Regions from separate parts of the Streptomyces sp. CA-288835 genome, predicted to be linked through region 1. Evidence: riboswitches for the same ligand, from Rfam matches in the RefSeq annotation. Region 1 holds a riboswitch; the other holds the start of a gene.
What was found. A riboswitch is a leader RNA that binds a small molecule or an ion and turns the genes downstream of it on or off. The one in region 1 is predicted to bind S-adenosylmethionine.

Region 1 (6,704 bases):
ACGGCCTCGGTGGTGAGGAACAGCGCGGCGATGGACGCGGCGTTCTGCAGGGCGGAACGCGTGACCTTCGCCGGGTCGATGATGCCCTCGGCGATCATGTCGACGTACTCACCGGTCGCGGCGTTCAGACCGTGACCGACCTGAAGGTTGCGGACCTTCTCCACGACGACGCCACCCTCGAGACCACCGTTGACGGCGATCTGCTTGAGCGGGGCCTCCAGGGCGAGCTTCACGGCGTTGGCGCCGGTCGCCTCGTCACCCTCGAGCTCCAGCTTCTCGAACACCGTGGCGGCCTGCAGCAGGGCCACGCCACCACCGGCGACGATGCCCTCCTCGACGGCGGCCTTCGCGTTGCGAACGGCGTCCTCGATGCGGTGCTTGCGCTCCTTGAGCTCGACCTCGGTGGCGGCACCGGCCTTGATGACGGCCACGCCGCCGGCCAGCTTCGCCAGGCGCTCCTGGAGCTTCTCGCGGTCGTAGTCCGAGTCGGAGTTCTCGATCTCGGCGCGGATCTGGTTGACCCGGCCGCCGACCTGCTCGGTGTCGCCGGCACCGTCGACGATCGTGGTCTCGTCCTTGGTGATGACGACCTTGCGGGCGCGGCCCAGGAGGTCCAGGGTCGCGTTCTCCAGCTTGAGGCCGACCTCCTCGGAGATGACCTCGCCGCCCGTGAGGATGGCGATGTCGCCGAGCATGGCCTTACGGCGGTCACCGAAGCCCGGAGCCTTGACGGCGACGGACTTGAAGGTGCCGCGGATCTTGTTGACGACCAGGGTCGACAGGGCCTCGCCCTCGACGTCCTCAGCGATGATCAGCAGCGGCTTGCCGGACTGCATGACCTTCTCGAGGAGCGGCAGCAGGTCCTTGACCGCGGAAATCTTCGAGTTGGCAATAAGAATGTACGGGTCGTCGAGGACGGCCTCCATACGCTCCATGTCGGTGGCGAAGTACGCCGAGATGTAGCCCTTGTCGAAGCGCATACCCTCGGTGAGCTCCAGCTCCAGACCGAAGGTCTGGGACTCCTCGACGGTGATGACGCCTTCCTTGCCGACCTTGTCCATGGCCTCGGCGATGAGCTCGCCGATCTGGGTGTCGGCGGCGGAGATGGAGGCGGTCGAAGCGATCTGCTCCTTGGTCTCCACGTCCTTGGCCTGGTCGAGCAGGGCACCGGAGACCGCCTCGACGGCCTTCTCGATACCGCGCTTCAGAGCCATGGGGTTGGCACCGGCGGCGACGTTGCGGAGGCCTTCCTTGACCAGCGCCTGGGCCAGAACGGTCGCGGTCGTCGTGCCGTCACCGGCGACGTCGTCCGTCTTCTTCGCGACCTCCTTGACCAGCTCGGCGCCGATCTTCTCGTACGGGTCCTCGAGCTCGATCTCCTTGGCGATGGAGACACCGTCGTTGGTGATCGTGGGGGCGCCCCACTTCTTCTCGAGGACGACGTTGCGGCCCTTGGGGCCGAGTGTCACCTTTACGGCGTCCGCGAGCTGGTTCATGCCGCGCTCGAGGCCTCGCCGCGCCTCCTCGTCGAACGCGATGATCTTGGCCATGTGAAGTGGTCCTCCCGGACTGGGGTGGATTGCTCCGGACCGCGCTGGCGCCCGCGACGGACGGCCTGCCTGCCCCGTGGTTCCTTGCCCCACTTGGCCTGCGGGCCTCACCGACCCGGTCCTCGTTGTCACTCTCACCTTCAGAGTGCTAACGCCAATGATTAGCACTCGGGGTGGTCGAGTGCAAGCGGCTACCACAGTGCGGGCGGGGTGCCGACAGACATGCCGAAGGGCCCGTACCCCTTGAGGTACGAGCCCTTCGGAAGAAGAACGTGTCGCTGCAGATCAGTCGGCGCGTGCTTCAGCCGGTCGCCAGTCGGACCATGTCCGCCTGCGGCCCCTTCTGGCCCTGCGAGATTTCGAACTCCACTCGCTGACCTTCCTCCAGGGTGCGGTAGCCGTCCATCTGAATCGCGCTGTAGTGGACGAATACATCCGCACCACCGTCGACCGCGATGAAGCCGTACCCCTTCTCCGCGTTGAACCACTTGACGGTGCCCTGAGCCATGCCTAACTCCCCTATTACTGGCCCTTGCACAGATCCGCACTTCGCGGATCCGGGTCAGACCTCACCCCCCAACGGTTGGGGGTGTGCGCCGGAACGCGTCGACCGCGGCTGAATGTATCTGCCCAACTGCCGTCTGCAACAGGTCAGTCGGACGAGAAATCTTGGCCATCGCCGATCCGGAATGTACGGAGAATTCACCCTAGAGGGGGGCAAGTCGGGCTCCATAAAAGGAGCGAATGACGCAAAAGACCTGCACACTTTGGCTACTTCTTATCGGGGGTCAATCCGGAATGCACATGCATTCGGCCCCGAGGAGCACCACGTTCCCCAACTGTACCGTGCTCAACCATATAGAATTGCCCCCTCCGTTTAACTCACGGAGAGGGCAATTCGATGAACCCTGAGTTACCTGAATTACCGACGGTAACGATCAGCCTCCGGCAACGGCCGGAATGATCGAGACGCCGGCCCCGTCGGGCGTCGCCGTCTCCAGCCCCTGCTCGAACCGCACATCGTCATCGTTCACGTACACGTTGACGAACCGCCGCAGCTTGCCCTGATCGTCCAGGACGCGCGCCGCGATACCGGTGTGGTTCTTCTCCAGGTCGGCGATGACCTCGGCGAGGGTCGATCCTTCGGCGGCGACCTCGGCCTTGCCGCCGGTGTAGGTGCGAAGGATGGTGGGGATGCGAACGTTGACGCTCATGGGGTTATGACCTCCGGTCGAGTAGAGCGCCCCGTCAGGGGCGCGGGGCGGTGACATTTGCAGCTGCGCCGCGATGGGGGTCCCCCCGCTCGAGCGAAGCCGAGAGTGGGGGAGCGACCAGCCCCCACCGGCCCGCAGACGAACGAACTACTAACAGGCTTTAGGCAAGCCCGGCTTCACGGAACGAGTCGAGGCTGGGCCGGATCGTGGCCGTGAGCCCGGTCCCGGCCACGGCGTCGAGGGTCTTCAGACCGTCACCCGTGTTCAGGACGACCGTGGTCAGCGCCGGATCCAGAACACCGTTCTCGATCAGCTTGCGTGCAACCCCCACCGTCACACCACCGGCGGTCTCCGCGAAGATCCCCTCGGTCCGCGCCAGCAACTTGATCGCGTCCACGATCTGCTCGTCGTTGACGTCCTCGACGGCGCCCCCGGTACGCCGCGCGATGTCCAGCACGTACGGACCATCGGCGGGGTTACCGATCGCGAGCGACTTCGCGATCGTGTCCGGCTTCTGCGGCCGTACGACGTCATGGCCCGCCTTGTAGGCGACGGACACCGGCGAGCAGCCCTCGGCCTGAGCGCCGAAGATCTTGTACGGCTTGTCCTCGACGAGCCCGAGCTTGATCAGCTCCTGCAGGCCCTTGTCGATCTTCGTGAGCTGCGAGCCGGAGGCGATGGGCACCACCAGCTGGTCGGGGAGCTGCCAGCCGAGCTGCTCGCAGATCTCGTACGCGAGGGTCTTGGAGCCCTCGGCGTAGTACGGGCGCAGGTTGACGTTGACGAAGCCCCAGCCCTCGCCGGCCGGGTCGCCGATCAGCTCGGAGCAGAAGCGGTTCACGTCGTCGTAGTTGCCCTCGATGCCGACGAGCTCGCCGCCGTACACCGCGGCCATGACGACCTTGCCCTGCTCCAGGTCGTGCGGGATGAACACGCAGGAACGGAAGCCGGCGCGGGCGGCGGCGGCGCCGACGGCACCGGCCAGGTTGCCCGTGGAGGAGCAGGAGAGGGTCGTGAAGCCGAAGACGCGGGCGGCCTCGATGGCCTGGGCGACGACGCGGTCCTTGAAGGAGTGCGTCGGGTTGCCGGAGTCGTCCTTGACGAAGAGCTTGCCGGGCTCGACGCCCAGCTCGCGCGCGAGGTTGTCGGCCTTGACGAGCTTGGTCCAGCCGGGGTTGATGTTCGGCTTGGTGGCCACGTCCGCGGGGACGGGCAGGAGAGGCGCGTACCGCCAGATGTTCGCGGGGCCCGCTTCGATGCGCTTACGGAGTTCCTCGGTGTCGTATGCCGAGAAGTCGTACGCGATCTCCAGCGGGCCGAAACACTCCTCGCAGGCGAAGACGGGGCCGAGCGGGACGCGGTGGCCGCATTCGCGGCAGGAGAGCGCGGCGGCGGGGCCGAGGTCTACAGAGTCCGTGGAGGCCGTGGAGTTCGCCGAGTCGGCGGAAGTGTCAGCGTTCGTGGTGCTTGCAACTGTCTGCGCAGCCATGTGAGGCGAGGCCCTTTCTCCTCATCTTCCTCACGACGCATCTCGCCGTGAGACGGATTTGGCACCTTCACTAGCCGGGAGCCTCGCGGAATCGATCATCTTCGATCGGTACGAGACCGGCTGGAGGGTTGCCGGGGCTTCAACGGGCCGTATCCCTCTGCCCCTCTGGATGAGCGGTATTCGATTGTGAGAATGCGGTTGTCGGCTGGACGACCCGCGACATGCGATGGTCATCAGCGTTGTTCAAGACTGTAACCGAAGGCCTGGATCGTGGAGAGACCAGTCCGAACCGCGAGATGACAGTCACATCAGCCTTCTGCCTCAGTGGGCACTCGCGACCCGGTCCGATGCAAGGGAGAGCCGCACGTGCTGGAAGACGTCGAGCGCTGGCTGAACACGCGCTCCTGGTCCGTTGGCGACCGCCCGCTGAAGAAGCTCATCGCCGCGAAGCGCGCGGCCAACTCCACGGTGAGCGTCGTGCTGCCCGCGCTCAACGAGGAGGAGACCGTCGGCGAGATCGTCGCCGTGATCCGCCGCGAGCTGATGACCAAGAAGGTGCCGCTCGTCGACGAGATCGTGGTGATCGACTCGGGCTCGACGGACCGTACCTCCGAGGTCGCCGCCGACGCGGGCGCCCGCGTCGTGCACCGCGACGACATACTCCCGCGCATCCCCGCCGTCCCCGGCAAGGGCGAGGTCCTGTGGCGCTCGCTGCTGGTCACGAGCGGGGACATCGTCGCCTTCGTCGACGCGGACCTGAAGGAGTTCTCCGCGGACTTCGTCTCGGGGATCGTCGGTCCGCTGCTCACCGATCCGGGCGTCGACCTCGTCAAGGCGATGTACGACCGCCCGCTGAACCTGCCGGGCGACCCCACCTCCGGCAGGACCGCCGCAGGCCAGGGCGGCCGCGTTACGGAGCTCATGGCCCGCCCGCTGCTGAACATGCACTGGCCGCAGCTGGCCGGCTTCGTGCAGCCGCTCGGCGGCGAGTACGCGGCCCGCCGCTCGCTGCTGGAGCAGTTGCCGTTCCCGGTCGGGTACGGCGTCGAACTGGGCATGCTGATCGACGCCCTGCACCTCGTGGGCCTCGACGCCCTGGCCCAGGTAGACGTGGGCGTCCGCAAACACCGCCACCAGGACGGCCAGGCCCTGGGCCGCATGGCCGCCGCGATCTACCGCACGGCCCAGCTGCGGTTGGCCCGCGGGCATCTCGTACGGCCGCGGATCACGCAGTTCGAGCGGGTGGAGGCGGGATTCGCGCCACGTACGTATTCGGTGGACACGGAGGAACGGCCGCCTATGGCGGAGATCGAGGAGTACGCGGAGAGGAAGGCGGCGTAGCCGACCGCGCCCCTGAGAGGGGGCCGCAGGCCCTCCTCTCAGGGGCGCGGGGAACTGCGCGACCAGCCACAACGCACCCGCGGCCGCCACACAACACCTTGTCCCGAGCTCTTAGGCACCTGCGGAACCCAGCGGCGCGCAGGCGTACGTTTGAGCGAGTCGACCCTGGGCTAAGTTGAGCCCTATGGCATCAACGCAAGCCCAGATTCTCGTCGCCTCCAACAGGGGCCCGATCTCGTACGCCCTGGACGAGAGCGGCACGCTCAAGGCCAAGCGCGGCGGCGGCGGCCTGGTCTCCGGCCTCTCCGCGATCGGCCCGGAGGCCGGCGCGCTGTGGGTCTGCTCGGCACTCGGCGACGGCGACCGCGAGGCCGTACGCCGCGGCGTCGGCGAAGAGGGCGTACGGATGCTGGACATCCCGGCGGACGTGCACGAGGACGCGTACAACGGCATCGCCAACTCCGTGCTGTGGTTCGTGAACCACATGCTCTACCAGACGCCACTGGAGCCGGCCTTCGACGCGGAGTTCCGCAGGCAGTGGGCGTCCTTCGAGACGTACAACCGGGCCTTCGCCGAGGCCCTGGCCGAGGAAGCGGCGCAGGGCGCGGCCGTGCTCGTGCAGGACTACCACCTGACGCTGGTCCCCCGCATGCTGCGCGAACTGCGCCCCGACCTGCGGATCGGGCACTTCTCGCATACGCCGTGGGCGCCGCCGGAGTACTTCCGGATGCTGCCCGACGACATCGCCGCGCAGTTGCTCGACGGGATCCTCGGCGCCGACCGGGCGGCGTTCCTGACCCAGCGGTGGGCGGACGCGTTCACCGACTGCTGCCACGCCGTGCTGGGGCCCGACATCCCGTCGGGTACGCGGATCGGTGTGCACGGGCTCGGCGCGGACGCGGACTTCCTGCGGAAGCGGTCGCACGAGGCCGACGTGGACGACCGCATGGTTTCGCTGCGCGAGCAGATCGGCGAGGGCCGCAAGGCGATCGTGCGGGTGGACCGTACGGAGCTGTCGAAGAACATCGTGCGCGGGCTGCTGGCGTACCGACAGCTCCTCGATGACCAGCCGTCGTGGCGTGAGCGGGTCGTGCACGTGGCCCTCGCCTA
Region 2 (6,704 bases), 3.2 Mb from region 1:
GCGCCGGACTCGGATTGTCGATCGTCAAGGCGATCGCGGAGGGGCATCGGGGCCGCGTACGGCTGGATGACACACCCGGCGGCGGTGCCACCTTCACCCTCGTTCTGACCGAATCCCAGGTACTGGAAGGCAGCCCCACGTGAACCGCATCCTCATAGTCGAGGACGAGGAACGCATCGCTTCTTTCGTCGACAAAGGCCTGCGCGCCAACGGCTTCACCACGACCGTCGTCTCGGACGGCGACGACGGCTTCGAGTACGCCCTGACCGGCGGCTTCGACCTGATGGTGCTGGACCTCAACCTGCCAGGACGGGACGGCTTCACCATCCTGCGCGAACTGCGCGAGGCCCGCGTGACGACCCCCGTGATCGTGCTGACCGCGCGGGATTCCGTACGGGACACGGTGGCCGGCCTGGAAGGCGGCGCCGACGACTGGATGACCAAGCCGTTCCGCTTCGAGGAGCTGCTCGCCAGGGTCCGACTCAGGCTGCGTACGGCCGCCAGGGCGCCCGAGGTGACGGTCCTCAAGTCGGGTTCGCTGAGCCTGGACCTGCGCACCCGCCGTGCCCGGGCAGGGGAGCAGACCGTGGATCTGACGGCCCGTGAGTTCGTCCTGCTGGAGCTGTTCCTGCGGCATCCGGGGCAGGTGCTGTCCCGGGAACAGATCCTGTCCCACGTATGGGGCTACGACTTCGACCCCGGCTCCAACATCGTGGACGTCTACGTACGCACGCTGCGCAAGAAGCTCGGCGCGGAGCGGGTGGAGACGGTCCGCGGGATGGGGTACCGGCTGCCCACCGCGTGAAGCACCAACCGAAGCCCGGGCGAGAGCCCGGGCTCAAGGCTGCGCGAATGCCTGGGTGAAGTTCCTTTCATTTTCGGCTCATCGACGGCTCACCGCCCGAGTGAACCCTCGATGACGTGACATTGAACCTACGAGCAACCATTGCCCTGTGCGTGGCGCTGTCCCTGAGCACGCTGCTCGCGATGCCCATGAACTTCCCCGGGCTCGGCGCCGACGCGCGTTTCACACTCATCGTGTTCGTCCTGGCGACGGCCGCCTGGGTCGGAACGAAAATCGACGACACGTATATCGCGCTGGGCGCCGCACTGGCGCTCACGGTGACCGGCGTCATCAGCAACAACGCCTTGTTCGGCACCCTCGGCGACTCCACGGTGTGGCTGCTCATCTGCGCCTTCGTCATCGCGGCCGCGGTCACCCGGACCGGGCTCGCGGGGCGGGCGGCGGTGTTCCTGGTCAGCGGGGCCCGCACCGTGCGGCAGCTCGTACATCTGACGACGGCCGCGCTGGTCGTCACGGCGTTCGCGGTGCCCGCCACCTCGGGCCGGGCGGCGCTCGCCCTGCCCGTGTTCCTCGCCCTGGCCAAGGTCCTCGCCGACCGGAAGCGCCTGGTCGTGATGCTGGCGCTGCTGTTCCCGACCGTGATCCTGCTGTCGGCGGTGGCGACCCTGATCGGCGCCGGCGCGCATCTGATCACCGTGTCGGTGCTGCTGGACCAGACCGGGGAGCACATCGGCTTCACGCAGTGGCTGCTGCTGGGCCTGCCGCTGGCGGTGACGTCCTCCCACCTGGCCGCCGAACTGGTGCTCCTGACGACAACCCGGCGCGCGGACCGCCGCGGCCCGGTCCACATCACCGCCGAACAGATCCAGGAACACAGCGAGAGCCAGGTCACCGGCCCCTGGACGCAGGCCGAGAAGCGCTGCGCCCTGCTGCTCGCCACGGTCGTACTCCTGTGGTGCAGCGAGCCGCTGCACCGCCTGTCTCCCGCGATCGTCGCGCTGATCGGCGCGATCATCGCCGCCTCGCCCGCCCTCGGCACCGTACGCATGAAGGACGCGCTGAAGACCGTGCCCTGGGCCCTGCTGCTCTTCATGGCGGCGACCATGGCGATGGGCCTCGCGCTCGAGCACTCGGGAGCGGCGAAGTGGCTGGTCTCCGGGCTGCCGACGAATGAGCCCCCGGTGGTGTTCCTGGCGATCGTGATCGTCATCAGTACGGCGGCGCACCTGGTCCTGCAGTCCCGCTCGGCCCGCTCGTCCGTCCTGGTCCCGCTGGTGGCGGCCGCCGCCGTCGGCGTCGGCGTCAACCCGGTGTCGGCCGCGATCGCCTCCACCGCCGCCGCGGGCTTCTGCCACACGCTCCCCGCCTCCGCCAAGCCGGTCACGCTCTTCTCCCAGATCCCCGACGTGCCCACCTACACCCCGCGCGACCTCCTGCGGCTGTCCTCCTTCCTGGCGCCGCTGACCGCCGCGCTCGTCCTGCTCTTCGCCGTCGCGGTCTGGCCGCTGCTCGGCGTATCCGTCACCCGCTGATCCGTCACCTGTTCCCGCTAATCCGTCACCCGTTAAAGGAGCCCTCATGCTGACCCGTGTAGTCGTAGCCCCCAGTGGTTTCAAGGAGTCCCTGTCCGCGGAGGCCGCCGCCGACGCCATCGCGGCCGGCGTACGCCGTGTCCTGCCCGACGCCGAACTCGACCTCGTCCCGCTGGTGGACGGCGGCGAGGGCACGGCCGCCGCCCTGGCCGCCGCGACCGAGGGCCGGGTGATCACCCTGTCCGCCACCGGCCCCGTAGGGGAGATCCTCGGCACCCACTTCGCGCTGCTGGGCGGCGGGGACACCGCGGTGGTGGAGATGGCGGCGGTCGCCGGCCTCTCCCTGGTCCCGCGCGATCTACGCGACCCGGGCGCCACCACCACCTACGGCGTCGGCGAACTGATCGGCGCCGCCCTCGACATGGGCGTACGGCGCATCCTGGTCGGCTGCGGCGACTCGGGCACCTCGGACGGGGGCGCGGGCGCGCTCCAGGCACTCGGGGCCCGGCTGCTGGACGAGGACGGTCTCGAACTCGGCCCCGGCGGGCTGGAGTTGAACCGGCTCCACCGTATCGACCCGTCCGGTCTCGACGCCCGGCTGAAGGACGTGGAGCTGCTCGTCGCCTGCAACCCGTACAACGTGCTGTGCGGCGAGCGCGGCGTGGCCCGGGTCTTCGGCCCGCAGAAGGGCGCGACGCCCGAGCAGGTCGAGGAGCTGTCGGCGGCCCTGGAGAACTGGGCCTTCGTCCTCACCCGCGACGTGGCCGTCCCCGACACCGACCTCCGCAACGGCCCCGGCACCGGAGCCTCCGGCGGCCTGGGCGCCGGCCTCGCCGCCCTGGGCGCCCGGCTCCTACCCCGCTTCGAGGTCCTCCTCGAACGCCTCGACCTGGACGCCCGCCTGGCCCGCGCCGACCTGGTGATCACCGCCGAGGGCGCGCTGGACCTCCAGACGCCGCGCGGGAAGGTCCCGGCCGAGGTGGCCCGCCGCGCCAAGCAGTACGGACGGCCGGTCCTGGCCCTCGCGGGCACCCTCGGCGAGGGCGCCCACAACGTGCCGGGCGTGGACGCCTACCACGGGATCATGCCCTACCCGATGCCCCTGGCCGAGGCCATGGACCGAGCCACCGAACTCCTCACGGACGCCACCGAACGCGCCCTGCGGATGATCGCCCTCGGGGCCCGGCTACCGGTGGCTGACGGAGAGGTGCCCGCTCAGGCCGAGGTGTCGGGAACGCAACGCCCGTCCTCCGTACGGTAGTTCCACTTCGCGCCGTCCCGCACGAGCTCCTTCACGGCCTGCACGAACCGCTCCACGTGCTCGTCCGGCGTCCCCGCACCGAAGCTGACCCGGATCGCGTTGAGGGACTTCTCCCCGGGTGCGGCCTCGGGGGCCCCGCACTCGCCCTGCGACTGCGGGTCGCTCCCCAGCAGCGTGCGCACGAGCGGATGGGCGCAGAAGAGCCCGTCCCGTACGCCGATGCCGTACTCGGCGGAGAGCGCGGCGGCGAAGTGCGAGCTGTTCCACCCCTCGACGACGAAGGAGATGACGCCGACGCGGGGAGCGTCATCGCCGAACAGGGAGAGAACCCGCACCTCGGGCACGTCGGCGATGCCCTCCCGCACCCTGCAGATCAAGTACTGCTCGCGGGCCACAAGCGCATCGAACCCCGCCTCGCTGAGCGCCTTGCAGGCGGAGGCGACGGCGTAGGCGCCGATGACGTTGGGCGACCCGGCCTCGTGGCGGGCGGCACTGTCATGCCACTCCACATCGACGCCGCCGTCCGTACGCCGGGTCACCTTGCGGCTGGCCCCGCCGCCCGCAAGGTACGGCTCGGCCGCACGCAGCCAGTCGGAACGCCCCGCCAGCACGCCCGTCCCGAACGGCGCGTACAGCTTGTGCCCCGAGAAGGCGACCCAGTCCACGTCCAACTCCCTTACGGAGACCGGGTGATGAGGCGCCAGCTGCGCGGCGTCGAGCACGATCCGCGCACCGTGCGCATGCGCGGCCGCCGCAAGCTCCTGTACGGGCCACAGCTCGCCGGTGACGTTCGAGGCGCCGGTGACGCAGACGAGGGCCGGTCCCTGGGGCTCGCGTTCGGCGAGCGCGCGCTCGAGGGTGGCGACGGCCTGCGCGGGCGTGCGCGGCGCGTCGAGATACGTGACGCGGGCTTCCCGCCAGGGCAGCAGTGAGGCGTGGTGCTCGGTCTCGAAGACGTAGACCTGGCAGTCGGCGGGGAGGGCGGCGGCGAGCAGGTTCAGCGAGTCGGTGGTGGACCGGGTGAAGACGACCTGGTCCTCGTCGCGGCAGTCGAGGAACTCGGCGACGGTGTTCCGGGCGTTCTCGAACAGGTCCGTGGACAGCTGGGACAGGTAGCCGGCGCCGCGGTGCACGCTTCCGTAGTACGGCGCGTACGCGGCCACGTCGTCCCATACGCGCTGCAAGGCCGGGGCGCTGGCGGCGTAGTCGAGTGCGGCGTACGTGACTTCGCCGCCGGTTACGAGCGGGACGGTGACGTCCCGTCCCAGGACGGCCAACGGCTCGGCAACGGACTGCTCGGCGACGGCGGTGTTGGCAGACATGACACTCCCTCAAGACCAGGACCCCTGATCTGTGCGAGGGGTCCGCGCTTGTCGTAGGCCTTGCTGCCTACGACCTGGTCTTCACCCGGGGCACCCCGCCACGGACGGAGGGTTGCCGGACAGCCGGCCGGGGCCTTTTGGCTGTCACTCATGACCTGGTGTCGAACCTAAGCGGTCTGATCGTCCGCCCGCAACTCGGGTCCGGATCCCGGACGGTGCCGTTAACGAGCGGGCGGTTCCTTTCCCCAGCCCCGCCCCTTCCCGAAACTGGGGGCTCCGCCCCCAGGCCCCCTGCCTCCGGCGGGTGGGTGGGGTGCCTTCGGCGGGTGGGCGGGGGGTCTGTCGCGGGTGGGTGGGGTGCCTACCGGGGTGGGGGGTGACAGTCGTGTCGCGGCTGCGGGTGCGTTGTGGCTGGTCGCGCAGTTCCCCGCGCCCCTAAAAGCAAAAGCCTGCGACTGCCGGCACCCGGAAGGCGCCTGCGCCCCGAGCAAGCCCGCGGCTTGGTAAGCCCGCCCGGAGGGAGCCCGCACCCCCATGGCCCCGCGCCCGCCCACGGCGGCAAGGGGACGGGGCGGGGGTGTGCGCCCGCAGCGGCCGGCGCGCCAACACCGGCACCCTCTACCAGCCAACAGCAACGCGCGCCGGTCCGAGGACGGACACCCCCGACGCGGCCCCGCACCCACCACCCACCCAAGCGGCGCGAGGCTGTCACATATGCGGCTCCGCCGCGTGGGCGCGAGCAACCACAACGAACCGTCAGCTGTTGCTGACCGCCACCCAGCGGTCAAGCGTCCGCTTCGCCGCGCCCGAGTCAATCGCCTCCGCAGCCCTGCCCATCCCCGCACGCAGCTGGTCCGCCAGCGGGCCGTCGCCCGGTGACAGAGCCACCAACGCCGCCGCCGAGTTCAGCAACACAGCGTCCCGTACAGGACCCGTCTCCCCACCCAACAGCCGTTGCGCGACATCCGCGTTGTACGACGCGTCAGCGCCCCGCAACGCCTCCACCGGTACCAACTCGATCCCCACATCCCGCGGATCGAAGGTCTCCTCGTGGACCTTGCCGTCGCGGACCACCCACACCCGCGACGTGGACGTCGTCGTCAGCTCGTCCAGGCCGTCGTCGCCGCGGAACACCAGCGACGAGTTGCCGCGCTCGGCGAGGACGCCGGCCATGATGGGCGCCATCCGTGCGTCGGCGACCCCGACGGCCTGCGACCTCACACGGGCGGGATTCGTGAGCGGCCCAAGGAAGTTGAAGGTCGTGCGGATGCCCAACTGCCCCCGCGCGGCCGCCACATGCCGCAGCGCCGGATGGAACTTCACCGCGAAGCAGAAGGTGATCCCGGCCTCCTCGGCCACCTCGGCCACCCGCTTCGGTGTCAGCTCCAGATTGACCCCGAGCTTCTCCAGCACGTCCGAGGCACCGGACGCCGACGAAGCCGCCCTGTTGCCGTGCTTGACGACCTTCGCCCCGGTCCCGGCGATGACGATCGCCGACATCGTGGAGATGTTGACCGTCTTGGCCCCGTCACCACCCGTGCCGACGATGTCGACCGTCGCTCCTGGCACCTCGATCACGTTCGCGTGCTGGTACATCGTTCGCACGAGTCCGGCGAGCTCGTCGACGGTCTCCCCCTTGGCCCGCAGCGCCACCGCGAACCCGGCGATCTGCGCGTCGGTCGCCTCGCCGCGCATGATCAGGTCCATCGCCCAGGCGGTGTCGTCCGCGCTCAGGTCACGCCCGTCGAGCAAGCCGTTCAACAGCGCAGGCCAGGAACGACCCG

Region 2: another riboswitch for S-adenosylmethionine. It lies ahead of ACQEVY_RS34870 (aminotransferase class V-fold PLP-dependent enzyme); the one in region 1 lies ahead of thrC (threonine synthase).

What each region holds. Positions count from the first base shown of each region.
Region 1 is NZ_JBNJMW010000001.1:4,577,826-4,584,529, forward strand. It holds gene groL (chaperonin GroEL) at 1-1,550, opposite strand, end outside; gene ACQEVY_RS20465 (cold-shock protein) at 1,852-2,058, opposite strand; gene ACQEVY_RS20470 (MoaD/ThiS family protein) at 2,489-2,764, opposite strand; gene thrC (threonine synthase) at 2,925-4,253, opposite strand; SAM riboswitch class I at 4,272-4,429, opposite strand; gene ACQEVY_RS20480 (glucosyl-3-phosphoglycerate synthase) at 4,620-5,594, shown strand; gene ACQEVY_RS20485 (alpha,alpha-trehalose-phosphate synthase (UDP-forming)) at 5,779-6,704, shown strand, end outside.
Region 2 is NZ_JBNJMW010000001.1:7,731,213-7,737,916, reverse strand. It holds gene ACQEVY_RS34890 (sensor histidine kinase) at 1-143, shown strand, start outside; gene ACQEVY_RS34885 (response regulator transcription factor) at 140-805, shown strand; gene ACQEVY_RS34880 (SLC13 family permease) at 922-2,337, shown strand; gene ACQEVY_RS34875 (glycerate kinase) at 2,384-3,598, shown strand; gene ACQEVY_RS34870 (aminotransferase class V-fold PLP-dependent enzyme) at 3,553-4,920, opposite strand; SAM riboswitch class IV at 4,960-5,076, opposite strand; gene trpD (anthranilate phosphoribosyltransferase) at 5,677-6,704, opposite strand, start outside.